DNA from 2 places in the Micromonospora sp. WMMA2032 genome. Region 1 is predicted to be linked to the other one. Evidence: predicted binding sites of a transcription regulator. Region 1 holds the regulator's gene; the other holds the start of a gene.

Evidence for each region. Region 1 encodes HrcA, which represses chaperone genes, less so after heat shock. Its sites were predicted from a motif close to GGTTNGCACNCTCNNNNNGAGNGTGCNAACC; they were not measured.
Region 2: groES (co-chaperone GroES) is a predicted target of HrcA. The motif match lies at 7,575-7,605, and genes of this name have one in related genera.

What each region holds. Positions count from the first base shown of each region.
Region 1 is NZ_CP024052.1:5,657,232-5,666,116, reverse strand. Features, by position in the region: gene CO540_RS26340 (16S rRNA (uracil(1498)-N(3))-methyltransferase) at 1-302, opposite strand, end outside; gene dnaJ (molecular chaperone DnaJ) at 304-1,449, opposite strand; gene hrcA (heat-inducible transcriptional repressor HrcA) at 1,523-2,545, opposite strand; gene CO540_RS26325 (DUF4870 domain-containing protein) at 2,722-3,363, shown strand; gene hemW (radical SAM family heme chaperone HemW) at 3,407-4,630, opposite strand; gene CO540_RS26315 (enoyl-CoA hydratase-related protein) at 4,650-5,435, shown strand; gene CO540_RS26310 (hypothetical protein) at 5,574-6,434, shown strand; gene CO540_RS26305 (MOSC domain-containing protein) at 6,450-7,085, opposite strand; gene CO540_RS26300 (carbohydrate ABC transporter permease) at 7,102-7,932, opposite strand; gene CO540_RS26295 (carbohydrate ABC transporter permease) at 7,929-8,885, opposite strand, start outside.
Region 2 is NZ_CP024052.1:5,087,627-5,096,511, reverse strand. Features, by position in the region: gene guaB (IMP dehydrogenase) at 1-1,125, opposite strand, end outside; gene CO540_RS23700 (DUF5319 domain-containing protein) at 1,323-1,727, shown strand; gene CO540_RS23695 (response regulator transcription factor) at 1,740-2,552, opposite strand; gene CO540_RS23690 (WhiB family transcriptional regulator) at 2,805-3,188, shown strand; partial or broken gene CO540_RS31385 (molybdopterin-dependent oxidoreductase) at 3,561-4,631, opposite strand; partial or broken gene CO540_RS31380 (molybdopterin-binding oxidoreductase) at 4,857-5,288, opposite strand; gene groL (chaperonin GroEL) at 5,412-7,058, opposite strand; gene groES (co-chaperone GroES) at 7,129-7,443, opposite strand; gene CO540_RS23670 (methyltransferase domain-containing protein) at 7,697-8,885, shown strand, end outside.

The DNA.
Region 1 (8,885 bases):
CCCACCTCGGTCATCGCCTGCACGGCCAGCTCACCCCGGTCGCCCTTGGCGATGCCCTGCACCACCACCAGCCGGGGGACGCACGCGTCCGCGTACCCCCGGGTGGTGACCCGCAGGTCGAGCGTGCCCCGGCCGACGGCGGTGACCACCGCGGCGGCGGTGCCGCCCCGGCCGTCGGCGAGCAGCAGTTCCTCGCCGACGCGCAGCCGTTGCACGGTGGCCGCGTGGTGCCCCTCCGGGCCGTCCAGCGTCAGCGTGTCACCGGTGGGCAGCGCCTCGACCAGGAACAGCGGGGCGGACACCTCAGGCGTGCCCGTTGAAGGCGTCGCGCATCCGGGAGAAGAAGCCGCCCTGCTTGGTCAGCTCGGCGACCTCCTCGCCCCGGGTCTTGGCGAAGTCGCGCAGCATCCGCTCCTGGTCGGCGTCGAGCTTGGTCGGGGTCCGCACGTCCAGGTGGACGTAGAGGTCGCCACGACCGGTGCCGCGCAGGTGCGGCACGCCCCGGGCGCGCAGGCGCAGGGTGCTGCCGGGCTGGGTGCCCGCCTTGACGTCGACGGTCTCCTCACTGTCGAGCGTCTTGATGGTCAACCGGGTGCCGAGCGCGGCGGCGGTCATCGGCACGGTGACCCGGCAGTGCAGGTCGTCGCCCTTGCGGGAGTAGACGTCGTGCGGCCGCTCGTGGATCTCGACGTAGAGGTCGCCGGCGGTGCCGCCGCCCGGACCGACCTCGCCCTGCTGGGCGAGGCGGATCCGCATGCCGTCCTCGACGCCGGCCGGGATCTTGACGGTCAGCGAGCGACGGGTGCGCACCCGGCCGTCGCCGGCGCAGGTCGGGCAGGGGTGCGGGATCGTGGTGCCGTAGCCCTGGCAGACGGTGCACGGCCGGGCGGAGACCACCTGGCCGAGGAACGTCCGCTGCACCGACTGGACCTCGCCCCGACCGCCGCACGCCTCGCAGGTGGCCAGGTGGGTGCCGGCGGCGGTGCCGGCGCCCGAGCAGGTGGTGCAGAGCACGGCGGTGTCGACGGTGATCGGCGCCTCGACGCCGAACGCGGTCTCGTTGAGGTCGAGCTCCAGCCGCAGGATCGCGTCCGCGCCCGGACGGGTGCGCGGCCGGGGACCCCGGCTGCCGCCCGCCGCGCCGCCGAAGAACGCGTCCATGATGTCCTGGAAGCCGACGAACGGGCCGGCGCCACCGGGACCACCCGGACCGCCGGCGCCCCCGCCGCCCGGGGCGAGCGGGTCGCCACCCAGGTCGACGATCTGCCGTTTCCGGTCGTCCGAGAGAACCTCGTACGCGGCGTTGATGTCCTTGAACTTCTCCTGTGCCTCCGGGTCCGGATTCACGTCCGGGTGGTACTGCCGCGCCAGCTTGCGGTAGGCGCGCTTGATCTCGTCGTCGGAGGCGTCCCGGCTCACGCCGAGAATGCCGTAGTAGTCCCTGGCCACTGCGTTCGGTGTCCTCATGTTCGTCTCGCGTCACGCCGGTCGTCGGCCGAGGCCGGCCGTCGGCCCTGACTGGTCAGTTCTGGGCCAGCAGTTCGCCCACGTAGCGTGCCACGGCCCTCACCGTGGCGATGGTGCCGGGGTAGTCCATCCGGGTCGGCCCGAGCACGCCGAGCCCACCCACGATCGTGGCACCCGGGCCGTAGCCGGTGCTGACCACCGAGGCGGCCCGCAGGTTGTCGATCTCGTTCTCGTCGCCGATGAGCACCCGGGTGGTGCTCGGCTCCGTCTCGCCGATCAGCTTGAGCAGCACGACCTCCTCCTCGAGCGCCTCCAGGATGGGGCGCAGCGAGCCCTGGAAGTCGAGCAGGCCACCCCGGGTGAGGTTGGCCGTGCCGGCCAGCGCGATGCGCTCCTCGTGCCGTTCCACGAGCGTCTCCAGCAGCACGGTGGAGAGCGTGGTCATGGCCGGGCGCAGCTGGGGCGCGGACTCCTCGACCAGCGCCTGCACCAGCGGCGGCGTCTCGGCCAGTTGGCAGCCGACCAGCTTCTCGTTGACCAGCCGGCGCAGGGCGGTGACGTCGTCGGCGGGCACCGGGGCGGGCAGCTCGACCAGCCGCTGCTCGACCCGCCCGGTGTCGGCGATCATGACGACCATCAGCCGGGTGGTGGAGATCGGCACCAGCTCCAGGTGGCGCACCTTGGAGCGGGCCAGGCTCGGGTACTGCACCACGGCGACCTGCCGGGTCAGCTGCGCGAGCAGCCGGACCGTGCGGTGCACCACGTCGTCGAGGTCGACGGCGCCGACCAGGAAGCGCTCGATCGCCCGCCGCTCGGCCGGACTGAGCGGCTTGACCCGGGACAGCCGGTCGACGAAGAGGCGGTAGCCACGGTCGGTGGGCACCCGGCCGGCGCTGGTGTGCGGCTGCCGGATGTAGCCCTCCTCCTCCAGCACCGCCATGTCGTTGCGCACGGTCGCCGGCGAGACGCCGAGCTGGTGCCGCTCGACCAGGGCCTTGCTGCCCACCGGCTCCTGCGTGGCGACGTAGTCCTCGACGATCGCGCGCAGCACGGCGAGCTTCCGGTCGTCGAGACCCATGTCCCCCACCTCCTGACGCGGCTGGCACTCGACTGTAGCGAGTGCCAGTCTACGTCGGCACCCCCGCCGACGCGATGATCAGCGACGGACCTCCGGTGCGCCCCACCGCCCTCCGTCGACGCGCCGGGGCCGAACAGCCCTGGTGCCACTTGCCGGCGGGACCTACCGTGACGTGCATGACTGAACCTCCTCGCCCTCCCGGAGCGGGGGACCCCGGCCCCCAGCCCGACCCGACCGCGCCGTCGGCGCCCTACGGCTCCTCGCCTGCCGGTGAGCCGCCCACCGCACCACTGTCCGGGGCACCGGCGGCGGGCGGCTATCCCCCGCCCGGTGACTATCCACCCCCGGGCGGCCAACCCCCGTCGGGCGGCGGCTACCCGCCGCCGGGTGGCTATCCCCCGCCGGGCGGCGGCGCGCCGGGCTACGGCGCCGGCTACCCCGGTGGCGGCGGGTACGGCCCGCCGGCCGGTTACGCCAACAACGACGACAAGACCTGGGCCCTGGTCGCGCACTTCGGCGGCGCCGCCGGGATGCTGATCGGTGGCGGCGTGCTGGGCTGGATCGCGCCGCTGGTGGCGCTGCTGGCCCGGGGCAACCAGTCCCCCACCGTCCGGGCGCACGCGATCGCCGCGCTCAACTTCCAGCTCATCTGGTCGGTCATCGCGCTGGTCGGCTGGATCCTCACCTGCATCCTGATCGGTCTGGTGATCGGCTTCGGCGCCATGATCGTCGGCATCGTCTTCGGCATCCTGGCCGGGGTGAAGGCCAACGAGGGTCAGCTCTACCGCTACCCGATGTCGGCCAGCCTGATCAAGTGATCCGCTCCGGCCGGTCCCGGACGACGGGGCCGGCCGGCGCCGGTCAGGGCAGCAGGTCGCGGACCACCGCGTCGGCCAGCAGCCGGCCGCGCAGGGTCAGCACCACCAGGCCCCGCGCGTACGCCCCGGCGTCCAGCAGCCCCGCGTCCCGGGCCCGCTCGGCGCCGGTCCGGCCGGCCTCGTCGAGCACGTCCAGCGGCAGCCCGGAGGCGAGCCGCACCCGCAGCATCACGTCCTCCATGTGCTGCTCGTCGGGCGTCAGCCGTTCCCGGGCCAGCGCCGGTGACGCGCCCTCGGCCAGCCGCGCCGCGTACGCGGTCGGGTGCTTGACGTTCCACCAGCGCACCCCGCCGACGTGGCTGTGTGCCCCCGGGCCCAGGCCCCACCAGTCGGCGCCGGTCCAGTAGAGCAGGTTGTGCCGGCACGCCGCCGCCGCCGAGCGGGCCCAGTTGGACACCTCGTACCAGGAGAAGCCGGCCGCGCCGAGCGCCTCCTCCGCGGCCAGGTAGCGGTCCGCCGCCACGTCGTCGGAGGGGTACGGCAGCTCGCCCCGGCGCATCCGCGCGGCCAACCGGGTGCCGTCCTCCACGATCAGGGCGTACGCGCTGACGTGGTCCACCCCCGCCTCGACCACCTGCGCCAGCGAGGCGGCGAAGTCCTCGGCCGTCTCCCCCGGCGTGCCGTAGATCAGGTCCAGGTTGACGTGGTCGAATCCGGCATCGCGCGCCTCCCGGGCCGCGGCGGTGGCCCGGCCGGCGCTGTGCCGGCGGTCGAGCACCGCGAGCACCCCCGGCGCGGCGGACTGCATGCCCAGCGAGATGCGGGTGTAGCCGGCGGCCCGCAGCGTCTTGAGCGACTCCGGGGTGACCGACTCGGGGTTGGCTTCGGTGGTCACCTCGGCGTCGGCGGCCAGCCCCCAGGTGCGGTCGATGCCGTCGAGGATCCGGGCCAGGTCGTCGGCGGGCAGCAGGGTGGGCGTGCCGCCACCGACGAAGACGGTGTCGACCCGCGGCGGCGGCGTGTCGCCGAGCACCCGGTCGGCGAGCGCCAGCTCGGCCAGCACGCTGTCGGCGTACGTCTCCCGGCTCGCCCCGCCGCCCAGCTCCGACGCGGTGTACGTGTTGAAGTCGCAGTAGCCGCACCGGCTGGCGCAGAACGGGACGTGCACGTACACGCCGAAGCCGCGGGCGCCGACGGCGCGGCGGGCGGCGGCGGGCAGCGAGCCGTCGCGCGGGACGGGTTCGCCTTCTGGAAGGACGCCGGGCATGGCCACTAGTGTGCCCGGCATGACCTCTCCGGACGCTCTCGTGCGGGTCGCCACGGCCCGTGGGGTGACCACCCTCACCCTGGACAGCCCGCACAACCGCAACGCGCTCTCCACGGCGCTGATGACCGAGCTGCTGGCCGGGCTGGCCGCCGCGGTCGCCGACGACACGGTCCGGGCGATCGTGCTGGACCACACCGGTCCGGTCTTCTGCTCCGGCGCCGACCTGAAGGAGACCGCCGCCGCGTACGCGAGCGGGACCGTGCCCGCCGGGATGCTCGGCGACGTGCTGGTCGCCGTGCGGGAGTGCCCGAAGCCGGTGCTGGCGAAGGTGGCCGGGCCGGCCCGGGCCGGCGGGCTGGGCCTGATCGCGGCCGCCGACCTGGCGGTCTGCGCGCAGGAGGCGACGTTCGCGTTCACCGAGGTGCGGATCGGGGTGATCCCGGCGGTGATCTCGGCGACCGTGCTGCCCCGGCTGAGCCCTCGGGCCGCGGCCGAGTTGTACCTGACCGGGGACACCTTCGACGGCCGGCGGGCCGCCGAGGTCGGCCTGGTCACCGCCGCGGTGCCGGCGGACGGGCTGGACGCCGCCGTGGAGCGGTACTGCGCCTCGCTGGTCAGGGGGGCGCCTCGTGCCCTGGCCGGGGCGAAGGAACTGCTGCGCCGCCCGGCCGCCACCGACCTGCGGGCCGAGATCGCCGAGTTGGCGGCGCTCTCCACCGGGTACTTCCTCTCCGACGAGGGGCGCGAGGGGGTCCTGGCGTTCCGGGAGAAGCGCCCCGCGTCGTGGGTGCCGACCGGAGACTGAGGGGCGGGAGCGCCGCTCACCGGCCGGCCACATCGACGCGGTACGTGGCGGCCCGGTGACGCCGGGGTGAGACAGCCGGTCGGCCGAGCCGGGATGTGAGGTGGCCGACGTACGCTGGTCGGACTGTCGGGACAGGGGGTGCGGGTGCGGACGCGAGCGGCGATCGTGGCATCTGGTGTGGCGGTGTGTGTGCTGGCCCTGCTCGCGATCTGGTTCGTCACCAAGCAGTTCGGTCACCACCTGCGCCTGCCGGTGGCCAGCCGGACCTGCACGGTGCAGGCCGACGGCGAGGTGGTGCTCGGCGCCGACCAGATGGCGAACGCGGCCACCATCGCGGCCATCGGCGTGCAGCGCCGGATGCCCGAGCGGGCGGTGGTGGTGGCGCTGGCCACCGCCTACCAGGAGTCGCACCTGCGCAACATCGCGCACGGCGACCGGGACTCCCTGGGCCTGTTCCAGCAGCGCCCGAGCCAGGGTTGGGGCACGCCGGAGGAGATCCAGGACCCGCGCTACGCGGCGAACAAGTTCTACGCCGCGTTGAAGAGGGTCAGGGGCTGGGAGCGGATGCGGGTCACCGAGGCCGCCCAGCGGGTGCAGCGGTCGGCCTACCCCGAGGCGTACCAGAAGTGGGCGGACGAGTCGCAGGTCCTGACCCGCGCCCTGCTGGGTGAGGCGACCGGAGCGGTGGCCTGCACCGTCGGTTCGACGCCGACCATGCGCGGACCGGCCGCCGCCAGTGCGCTGCTGGAGGGGCTCACGCTCGACTGGGGGTTGCCCCGGCTGACCGCGGGGACCGATCTCACCGGGCTGACGGTGCCGGCGGGCGACGACCGCGACGGCTGGCGCTACGCGCACTGGCTGGTGTCGCACGCCGACGACCACGGCGTGAAGCGGGTCCGCTTCGCGAACCTGGAGTGGACGGCCGAGCAGGGCACCTGGGACCGGGTGAAGGGTGACCCGGCCACGCAGGTGCTGGCCGAGGTCTTCGCCGCGACCTGATCCGGCCGGCGCCGGTCAGCCGGCGAGCCGGCGGCGGACCTTCTCCCGCAGCGGCTCGGGCAGCTCCGGCACGTCGAGCAGGCGGGGTAGCAGCTCCGGCTCCAGCGTGGTCGCGCGGAACACCTCGCCGACGGTCACCCCGTGTGCCGGCCGGTCGACCACCTCGACCGGGTCGCCGGCACCGATCTCGCCCTCGCGCAGCACCCGCAGGTAGGCCCCGGGCGCGCCCCGCAGGGTGAACCGCTTGATCAGGTCCGGTACGCCCCAGAAGCCGGCGAACGTCCGGCACGGCGTGCGCGGCTTGGTCACCTGGAGCAGCGCGGAGCCGACCGCCCAGCACTCGCCGACGACCGCGCCGGTCACGTCCACCGCCCAGGTGCTGAGGTTCTCCCCGAAGACGCCCGGGCGGGGCTGCCGCCCCAACTCCGCGGCCCACCAGGCGGCGTCCTCCTCGGCGTACGCGTAGACCGCCTGGTCGGGGCCGCCGTGGTGGGCCGGCTCGCCGATGAAGTCGCCGGTCAGCCCGGCGGCCGTGACCGGCACCCGGCCCTCGGCCGGACGCTTGTCGATGCCGCTGCGACCGCTCGCGTCGCCCGCCCACTCCGCCTCGGTGACCGTGCCGAGGTTCACCGCCACCAGCCTGCCCGTCATGGCGATCAGCCTAGGCTCAGCCCTTGACCGCGCCGGCGACCAGGCCGGAGACCATCCGACGCTGGACCAGCAGGAAGAAGACGATCACCGGCAGGGTGAACAGCGTGGACGCGGCCATGACCGAGCCCCAGGCCGTGTCGTCCCGACCGAAGAAGAACGTCATCGCCACCGGCAGGGTGTACTTCTCCTGGTCGTTGATGAAGGTCAGCGCGAAGATCAGCTCGTTCCACGCGGTGATGAAGGAGAAGATGCTGGTCGCCACCAGGCCGGGTGCGACCAGCGGGAAGAGCACCTTGCGGAACGTCTGGGCCCGGCTGGCCCCGTCGATCGCGGCGGCCTCCTCCAGTTCCTTGGGCACCGCGGCGACGAAGCCGCGCAGCATCCAGACCGCGAACGGCAGCGAGAAGCCGAGGTAGGTGAGGATCAGGCTGGGCAGCGTGTTGTACAGGCCGAGCCGCTGGATCATCAGGAACAGCGGGATGACCAGCGCCTCCAGCGGGATCATCTGCACCACCAGGAGCAGGATCAGGAAGCTGGTGCGCAGCTTGAACCGGAACCGGGCCACCGCGGTGGCGGCGAGCAGCGCGACCAGACCGCTCAGCAGCACGGTGGCCACCGCGACCAGCACGCTGTTGAGGAAGAAGTCGACGAACGTCACGCCGGGGATGAGGTTGCCGGTGAGGATCTCCCGGTAGTGCTCCAGCGTCGGCTCCGCCGGCACCGGGCGCGGCGTGGACGAGAAGATCTCCCGGTTGGGCTTCAGCGAGGTCGCCACCATCCAGTAGACCGGGAACGCGGCGAAGAGCGCGACCAGCAGGCCGGCACCGTTGAGGGCGATCTTCTTCACGACTCGTCCTCCTGCTTGAGCACCATGCGGACGTACAGGGCGGTCACCACGAGCAGGATCACGGTGAGGATGACGGCGATGGCCGAGCCGAGGCCGTACTTGGGCGGCGGCGAGAACGCCTCCGCGTACGAGTAGATCGACAGCATGAACGTCGAGCGGTCCTGCGTGCCGCCGGCCAGCACGAACTGCTGGGTGAAGACCTTGAAGTCCCAGATCGTGGAGAGCACCACGAGGATGCCGAAGACCGGCCGCAGCATCGGGAACGTGACCGACCAGAAGACCTTCCACGGTCCGGCGCCGTCGACCCGGGCCGCCTCCTGCAGCTCGGTCGGCACGCTCTTGAGCCCGGCCAGCACGCTCACCGCGATGAACGGGAACGAGTGCCAGACCACCACCAGCGTCAGGATGCCGAAGAACATCAGCGGGTCGTTGAACCAGCCGTAGCCGGTCCAGTCGCTGCGCCCGAACAGGGTCGTGGAGAGCCCGTCCGGGAGCTTGTTGAACAGCCAGGTGACCAGGCCGCTCGTGTCGTCGAAGATCCACTTCCAGACGATCGTGCCGGTGAGCGCCGGAGTGGCCCAGGCGAGCATCACGCAGCTCGCCACGAACGTGGCCATCTTCTTGCCCAGCCGGTTGAGCAGCAGCCCGACCAGGGTGCCCAGCACCATGGTCAGGGCCACGTTGGCGACCGCGAACAGCACGGTGTTGCGCAACACCGTACGGAAGAACGGGTCGCCGAGGATCTGCGCGTAGTTGGCCAGGCCGACCCACGGCCACTCGCGGTCCCCCCGGAGCTGCCGGACGCTGTCCAACTTGTAGAAGGACATCATCACGACCTGGCCGAGCGGCCAGAGCAGGAGCACGGCGATGATCGCCAGGCAGGGCAGGAGCAGCAGGTACGGGAGGCGGTCCACCTTTCGGCGGGGCCGCCGCGCGGGGGTCTCCCCCCGCGC
Region 2 (8,885 bases), 570 kb from region 1:
CTTGGCGATGTCGCCGGAGTATTGGATGCCGCCGTCGCCGATCACCGGGACGCCGGCCGGCCGGGCCGCCCGCGCCGCCTCCATGATCGCGGTGATCTGCGGGACACCCACCCCGGCCACGATCCGGGTGGTGCAGATGGCCCCCGGGCCGACGCCCACCTTGACGCCGTCGGCGCCGGCGTCGACGAGCGCCTTCGCGCCGGCGTAGGTGGCGATGTTGCCACCCACGATGTCGATGGTCACGTCCCGCTTGAGCCGGCCGACCATCTCCAGCACCGCCCGCTGGTGACCGTGCGCGGTGTCCACGATCAGCACGTCGACGCCCGCGTCGACGAGCGTCCGGGCCCGCTTGTACGAGTCCTCGCCCACGCCGATCGCGGCGGCGACCCGGAGCCGGCCCGCCTCGTCCTTGGTGGCCTCCGGGTACTGCTCGCTCTTGGTGAAGTCCTTGACCGTGATGAGGCCGCGCAGCGCGCCGGACTCGTCGACGATCGGGAGCTTCTCCACCTTGTGGCGGCGCAGCAGGTCGAGCGCGTCGTCCTTGCTCACCCCGACCGGGGCGGTGATCAGCGGCGTCCGGGTCATGATGTCGCGGACCGGCGTGGCCGGGTCGGAGACGAAGCGCATGTCGCGGTTCGTCACGATGCCGACCAGCTGGCCCTGCCCGTCGACCACGGGCACGCCGGAGATGCGGTAGCGCCCGCAGAGCGCGTCCACGTCACGGAGCGTGTCGTCCGGGCTGGCGGTCACCGGGTTGGTGATCATGCCGGACTCGGAGCGCTTGACCAGGTCGACCTGGAGCGCCTGGTCCTCGACGGAGAGGTTGCGGTGCAGCACGCCGATGCCGCCCTGGCGGGCCATGGCGATGGCCATCCGGGCCTCGGTGACGGTGTCCATCGCGCTGGACAGCAGCGGCACGGTCAGCTCGATGTTGCGGGTGAGGCGGGTGCGGGTGTTGACCCGGCTCGGCACGACGTCCGACTCGCCCGGCTGCAGCAGCACGTCGTCGAAGGTCAGCCCGAGCGGCACCACCCGGGCCGAACCGGCCGGCAACTCGGGCAGATGGCCACCCAGCTCCCCGCCGTCGCGGCCGGCCGGGATCTCGGTGCTGGGCGAATTCTCCACGATTGCTCCCCTGAGCTGGTCGAACGGGCTGCAGCGAGGCGGCGCGCGCGGGCACCGGCGTGCGCCGGCGTGACGGCGCGTCGCCTCATCGTACCCACTGGCCTGCCCCGCCCCGGGCAGCGGCGGGCCCGGCGTAGGCCGGGCCACAGCACGGCCGTGGGCGGGCTTTCCGGCGGCGCGGGGTCTACGGTGAGGGGGTGCACGACGAGCCCATCGACCCGTTCAACGGCGACCCGGCCGATCCGGCTGCCGGCCTGCACGATCCCGGCGACGACGACGCGCTCGACCCGCTGACCGAGGTCGAGCGGCAGGACGTCCTGGAGGATCTCGCCGACCTGGAGATCTACCAGGCGCTGCTCCAGCCGATCGGGGTGCGCGGGCTGGTGATCGAGTGCGAGGACTGCCGCGAGCCGCACTACTTCGACTGGGACCTGCTCCGGGGCAACCTGCGCCACCTGCTCAACTCGGGGCGGCCCCGGGTGCACGAGCCGGCCTACGACCCCGACCCCGACCACTACGTGAGCTGGGACTACGCCCGCGGCTACGCCGACGGCGTGCACGACACGCTCACCGAGGGCACTGACGACACCGCGGACGAGTGATCGCCGCCCCGGTCAGGCGACCAGGCCGGCCCGGAACCCGGCCGCCACGGCGTGTGCCCGGTCCCGGGCGCCCAGCTTGCGGAACAGTCGCCGGGCGTGCGTCTTGACGGTGTCCTCGGAGACGAACAACTCCCGCCCGATTTCCGCGTTGCTCTTGCCCTCCGCCATGCCGAGCAGCACCTGAAGCTCACGCTCGGTCAGCCCGACCGCGCTGCGCGGCGTCCGCGCCGGTCGCTGGGCGCCACCGGCCGGGGGCGCCTCGGCCCCGTCCGCAGCCGGGTCGTTCGGGTCCTCGCCGCGCTGCACCGGCACCACCGTGGGCAGGCCGGCGGCGTCCGTCGCGGTCGCCGGCCAGCCGGGCCCGCCCGGGGTACGCCCCGACGCCGCCGCCCGGGTCGACCCGCCGACTGCCGCCGCGTCCCGAGCCGGGTCGGCCACCCGGTGCCGGTTGGTCCGCCCGGGGGCGGAGAGCAGCAGCAGCGCCTTCGCCACCGCGCTGGTCAGATCGTGGTCGGCGTTCTGGATCAGACCGCGCGCACCGGCACTGATCGTGGCCGCCGCCGACTCCGACTCCTCCGGGCCCAGCAGCAGCACCGCGGCCTGCGGGGCGCGGGCGAGCACCCGACGCACGAAACCGGGGCTGTCCGGCCGGGTGAGGGCGGTGTCGGCCAGCACCACGTCGACCGGACGCTCGGCGAGCCGCAACATCACCTCGGGATCGGAGACGGCCGTCCGGACGACGCCGGACAGCCCGAGCCGCGCCGCCGCGGAGGTCAGATGCTGGGCCGCCAATGGTGTCCGAACGCACACGAGAACGCTACGCACTGTGGTCTCCTCTCCGACTCAGAGCAGACCACGTGGGGGTCGGCCGGGGAGGGGGTTCCGGGCAATCATCCGAACTTTTCCGACATCTGGTGCATATGCCGCTGACTGTCCGAGGTTTTCGATCACAGATGTGTGAGGCGGGGTCAGCTCGGGTACCGAGTCGTTCATCCGGAACCGGCATCCCGCGCGGACCGCCGCCCGGTAGCTGGCCACGAACATTCTCCGCGGTGCCGCGCGGGAGGAGGGGTGCTGATGTCGAACGTACGTAGGCTGCCTGGACCCATCGTCGACCTCTGGGACTGGCAGCGGCTCGGCGCCTGCCGTGGCCGCGACAGCGCCCAGTTCTTCCACCCGGACGGCGAGCGCGGCTCCTCCCGACTGCGCCGGGAGACCGGCGCCAAGTCCGTGTGCCGCGCCTGCCCGGTGCGCGCCGAGTGCGCCGCCCACGCCCTCGCGGTCCGCGAGCCCTACGGCGTCTGGGGCGGCTTCAGCGAGTCCGAGCGGCTGCGCCTGCTCGCCCTCGGCTGGGAGGACCTGGCCGACCGCCGGCAGAGCCGGGTGGACATCGCCCGGCTGGAGGCGCGCCTCGGCCGGCCGCACAAGACCGCCGTGCCGGACCAGCGCAAGGTTGCCTGACCCACCGCGCTCCTTCCGATGCCGCGCCCCGTCCCGGGGCGCGGCATCGCCGCTTCGGCCACCCTTCCGGCTGCCTAGGAACTTGATGACCTGAACGACTCAGGCGAGTGACGGCAGCGCCCGCAGCAGCGGCCGCCCCGAGGCGTGGGGGTCGACCCCGAAACCGAATCGTTCACGTCATCAAGTTCCTAGGCAGGTCCGAGGCCCTTCCCGACCCCCGCGGATCGCCTCTGCCTCACCTGGCCGACCGCCGCACGGCCCGCCAACGCGGTCACCCCGTCCCGCCCGGTCACGCCCCGGACCGCCGCGCCCCGCATCGCCACACCGCGTCGCGGTCCGTAGCGTCTGACGGCGCCGACGGGCCTGGACCGGTCAGGCGACGGTGACCGTGACGGTGTGCCAGCCGGTGGCGCCGTCGGGGGCCACCGGGCTGCGCCGCTCCGGCTGCGTCTCGCCGGCCGCGTCGGTGGCGCGTACCTGGAGGGTGTGCTCCCCGGGCGCGGCGTCCCATCGCCACGACCACTGCACCCAGGTGTCCGTCGACACCGCCGGGGCCAGCGTCGCCTCCCGCCATGGGCCGTCGTCCACGCGTACCTCGACGCGGCGGACGCCGCGGTGCTGCGCCCACGCCACCCCGGCGACCGTCACCGGGCCGGCGGCCGGGCGGCTGCGGGCACGCGGGGTGTCGATCCGGGACTGGGTCTTGACCGGGCCCTGGGCGGACCAGCCGCGCGGCACCCAGTACGCGTCGAAGTCGGCGAAGCTGGTCAGCTCCAGCTCGGTGACCCACTTGCACGCCGAGACGTACCCGTAGAGGCCGGGCACCACCATCCGCACCGGGAAGCCGTGCTGGACCGGCAGCGGCTCGCCGTTCATCCCCACCGCCAGCAGCGCGTCCCGCCCGTCGCGCAGCACCGAGGTGGGGGTGCCGCAGGTCCAGCCGTCCACCGCGCGCCCGACCACCTGGTCCGCACCCTCCTCCGGGTCGGCCTCGTCGAGCAGCTCCTTGATCGGCACGCCGAGCCAGCGGGCGTTGCCGATCAGGTCACCGCCGACCTCGTTGGAGACGCAGGCCAGGGTCACGTACCGCTCGACCATCGGGCGGGCGAGCAGGTCGTCGAAGCTCAGCTCGATCGGGTTGCGGACCCGGCCGTGGATGCGCAGCCGCCAGGTCACCGGGTCCACCTGCGGCACCACCAGCGCGGTGTCGATCCGGTAGAACTCGCGGTTCGGCGTGACGTAGGGGGCGAGCCGGGGCAGCGACAGGTCCGCGCCGGCCGGTACCGGCGGCGCGGGCATCGCGGGCGCGGGCAGCGTCACCGCCTCCCGGGCCGCCGAGACGCCACGCCGGCCGGCCAGCCAGTGCCCGCCGAGCCCGGCCACCGCCGCCGCCCCGGTCAGCAGGCCGACGCCCCGCAGGAACCGACGTCGCGACTCCGGAACGTCGTGCCGGGCCGGCTCCCAGCCGCCCGGGGTCTCCTCCTCGCGCGCGAACGCGGCAGCCGCCGGGGGTGGCGGGGGTGGCGGGGGCGTGGAAGGGGGCGTCCCGGCCGGCTCACCGGCGGCCAGGTCGACCTCGTGGCGGTCCGGCACCTGTCCGGCGCGCGCCCGGTCGACCCCGGCGCGGTCCGGCCCCTGCCCGGGGCGCGCCCGGTCGACCTCGGCGCGGTCCGGGCTCAACGGGCCGGCGACGAACGCCCAGAGCGTCAGTCCGCCGAGGCCGGCGCCGACCAGGGAGGGCAGCGCGTCGAACGCGTCCGCGCCGGGTCGGGTCAGCGCGGCGGCGACGCCGAGCACGGCGAACACGGCGATGCCGGCCAGGCCGACCGCCAGTCGCCGGGCCGCCGCCAGGCCGAGCAGCGCCGCGAAGCCGGCCAGCAGCAGCGCCGTCCCGACCAGCAGGGCGATCTTGTCGTACGTGCCGAAGACGGCGATGGCGAACTGCTTGAGCGGCTCGGGCACCAGGTCGACGACGACACCGCCGACGGCGATCAGCGGGGCGGACCGGGGGCCGGTCAGGACGGCCACCGGCTCGGCGGTGCCGAGCGCCACCACGGCGGCGACGACACCGGCAAGCGCCGCGTGGCGGCGGGAGATCATGCGCACGCCGTCCAGTCTGGTCGACCGGGCGGGCCGGCTGCCAATCTCGTCAGCGTTCCGTAAGCACGTCGGGGCACACCGCCGGCTCGGCGGTGCGCCCCGACGTCGGGCGTACTCCTCGGGTCAGAAGCCCGGGCCGTGCTGGTGGCCGTGGCCGTGCGAGTGGCCGTGCCCACCGGCGGCGGCCGGCTCCGGCTCGGCCGGCTTCTCCACGACCAGGCTCTCGGTGGTGAGCAGCAGGCCGGCGATCGACGCGGCGTTGGAGACCGCGTTGCGGGTCACCTTCACCGGGTCGAGGATGCCGGACTTGGCCAGGTCGACGTACTCGCCGGTGGCGGCGTCGAGGCCGGTGCCCCACTCCTGGGCGACGACCTTCTGCACCACCACGTAGCCGTCGTGCCCGGCGTTCTGCGCGATCCAGCGCAGCGGCTCGACCAGCGCCTTGCGCACGATCGAGACGCCGACCTTCTCCTCGCCGGTGAAGCCCAGGTCGTCGTCGAGCACCGGCAGGATCTGGGCCAGCGCGGCGCCGCCGCCCGGGACCGTGCCCTCCTCGACCGCGGCCTTGGTCGCGGCGATGGCGTCCTCGATGCGGTGCTTGCGCTCCTTCATCTCGACCTCGGTGGCCGCGCCGACCTTGATCACCGCGATGCCGCCGGAGAGCTTCGCCAGCCGCTCGGCCAGCTTCTCCCGGTCCCACTCGGAGTCCGAGGCCTCGATCTCCTTGCGGATCTGGGCGACCCGGTCGGCGACCTCGGAGGACTGACCGCCACCGTCGACGACGGTGGTGTTCTCCTTGTCGACCACGACGCGACGGGCGGTGCCGAGCACCTCCAGGCCGACCTGGTCGAGCTTGTAGCCCAGCTCCGGGGCGACCAGCTCGGCGCCGGTCAGGATGGCCATGTCCTGGAGCATCGCCTTGCGGCGGTCGCCGAAGCCGGGGGCCTTGACCGCGCAGACCTTGATGGTCTTGCGGATGGCGTTGACCACCAGCGTGGACAGGGCCTGGCCCTCGACGTCCTCGGCGACGATGAGCAGCGGCTTGTTGTTCTGGAGGACCTTCTCCAGCAGCGGCAGCAGCTCCTCGATGGCCGAGATCTTCTGCGTGGTGATCAGGATGTACGGGTCCTCCAGGACCGACTCCTGCCCCTCCACGTCGGTGACGAAGTTCGGCGAGATGAAGCCCTTGTCGAACTGGAGACCCTCGGTCACCTCCAGCTCGGTGGTGAGCGCCGAGCCCTCCTCGACGGTGATGACACCGTCGCGGCCGACCCGCTCCATCGCCTCGGCGATCAGCTCGCCGATGGTGGAGTCCTGCGCGGAGACGGTCGCGACGTGCGCGATCGACTCCTTGCTGGCGACCTCGACGGCCTTGCCGAGCAGCGCCTCGGAGACCTTGGCGGCCGCCGCGTCGATGCCCCGCTTCAGGCCGGTCGGGTTGGTGCCGGCGGCCACGTTGCGCAGGCCCTCGCGGACCATGGCCTGGGCCAGCACGGTGGCGGTGGTGGTCCCGTCGCCGGCGACGTCGTTGGTCTTGGTCGCCACCTCCTTGACCAGCTGCGCGCCGAGGTTCTCGTACGGGTTGGTGAGCTCGATCTCCTTGGCGATGGTCACGCCGTCGTTGGTGATCGTGGGCGCACCGAACTTCTTGTCCAGGACGACGTTGCGACCGCGCGGGCCGAGGGTGACCTTGACCGCGTCCGCGAGGGCGTTGACACCGTGCTCGAGCAGGTGCCGGGCGTCGTCCGAGAAGCTGAGGATCTTCGCCATCAGTATCCCTTCGAAGCGACGTTGCCCCGGCCCGGCGAGCCGGACCGGGGCAACGACACTGATCGGTTGCTTACTTCTCGATGACCGCGAGGACGTCGCGGGCGGAGAGCACCAGGTACTCCTCGCCGGCGTACTTGACCTCGGTGCCGCCGTACTTCGAGTAGAGGACGGTGTCGCCGACCTTCACGTCGACCGGCACGCGGTTGCCCTTGTCGTCGATCCGGCCCGGGCCGACAGCGAGGACGGTGCCCTCCTGCGGCTTCTCCTTGGCGGTGTCGGGGATCACGATGCCCGAGGCGGTGGTGGTCTCGGCCTCGTTCGCCTGGACCACGATGCGGTCCTCGAGCGGCTTGATCGCAACCTTGGTCGCGGTAGTCACGGGCATACCCTCCCGGGTACTTGGTGTCGTTACCGGTCGGCATGCCGACCAGCGTCAATCTGCCACATGCCACCGGGCGGGGCCGTCGTCGCGGGTGCCGGTCCGCCTGGCGCTCAACCCCCGGGCACGGGCCCGGGCGTTGGCACCCTCAGGGTGAGAGTGCTAATCGCAGGTTATTCCTCGGCTAGCACTCCGTCAAGGAGAGTGCCAGCGCGTCGCCCGCCGTGTCGGCCACCAGGCGGGTCGGGAGAATGAGCGGGTGGACCTCGACCAGCTCACCGCGCTGCGTACCCCCGAGGGGTCGGCCGCGCTCGCCGCGGCGGCGCGGGTGGCCGGCGGCGACCCCCTGGCGGCGGCCGCCGCGCTGCGCTCGGCCGGGATCCCGGGCGGGCTCGCGGCGGCGGCGCTGACCCAGGCGGAGCTGCGCCGCCGGGCCGCCGGCAAGTTCGGCGCGGTGGCGGCCGGGATGTTCTTCACCCGGCCGGGGCTGGAGCAGGCCACCCGCCGGGCGGTCGCCGACCGGCGGGCCGCGCGGCTGCGCGCCGCGGGCGTGACCACGCTCGCCGACCTGGGCTGCGGGCTGGGCGCCGACGCGCTCGCCGCGGCCCGCGCCGGCATCCGGGTGTACGCGGTGGAGGCCGACCCGGTCACCGCGGCGATGGCCGCCGCGAACGCCGAGGCGGCCAGGCTGGCCGACCTGGTCACGGTGGAGTGCGGCGACGCCACCACGTTCGACGTGAGCCGGGTCGACGGGGCGTTCTGCGACCCGGCGCGACGACGGGCCGGCACCGGCCGGCGCATCTTCGACCCGAACGCCTACTCGCCGCCGTGGGACTTCGTCGTCGGGCTGGCCGAGCGGGTGCCGCGCACCGTGGTCAAGGTGGCGCCCGGGCTGGACCACGCGCTGATCCCGGCCGGCGCCGAGGCGGAGTGGGTGAGCGTCGACGGGGACCTGGTGGAGGCCGCGCTCTGGTGCGGGCCCCTCGCGGACGTCCCCCGCCGCGCCACCGTGCTGCGGGAGAAGGAAGGGCCCCCTGTTAACGCCTCCGGTAGAGGAAGGGCCCCCTCTTATCACCTCACCGGCACCGGCGCGGTCGACGCGGCGGTAGGCCCGGTCCGGCCGTTCCTGTACGACCCGGACCCGGCCGTGGTGCGCGCGCACCTGGTCGCCGAGCTGGCGGCCGACCTCGACGCCACCCTCGCGGACCCGTCGATCGCCTACCTCTACGCGGACGCGGCCCGGCTCACCCCGTACGCGCGCTGCCTGGAGGTCACCGACGTGCTGCCGTTCTCGCTCAAGCGCCTGCGCGCGCTGCTGCGGGAGCGCCGGGTCGGCCGGGTGGAGATCCTCAAGCGCGGTTCGGCGCTGGAGCCGGAGAAGCTGCGCCGCGACCTGCGCCTGGCCGGCGAGGCGGCGGCCAGCCTGGTGCTCACCCGGGTGGCCGGTG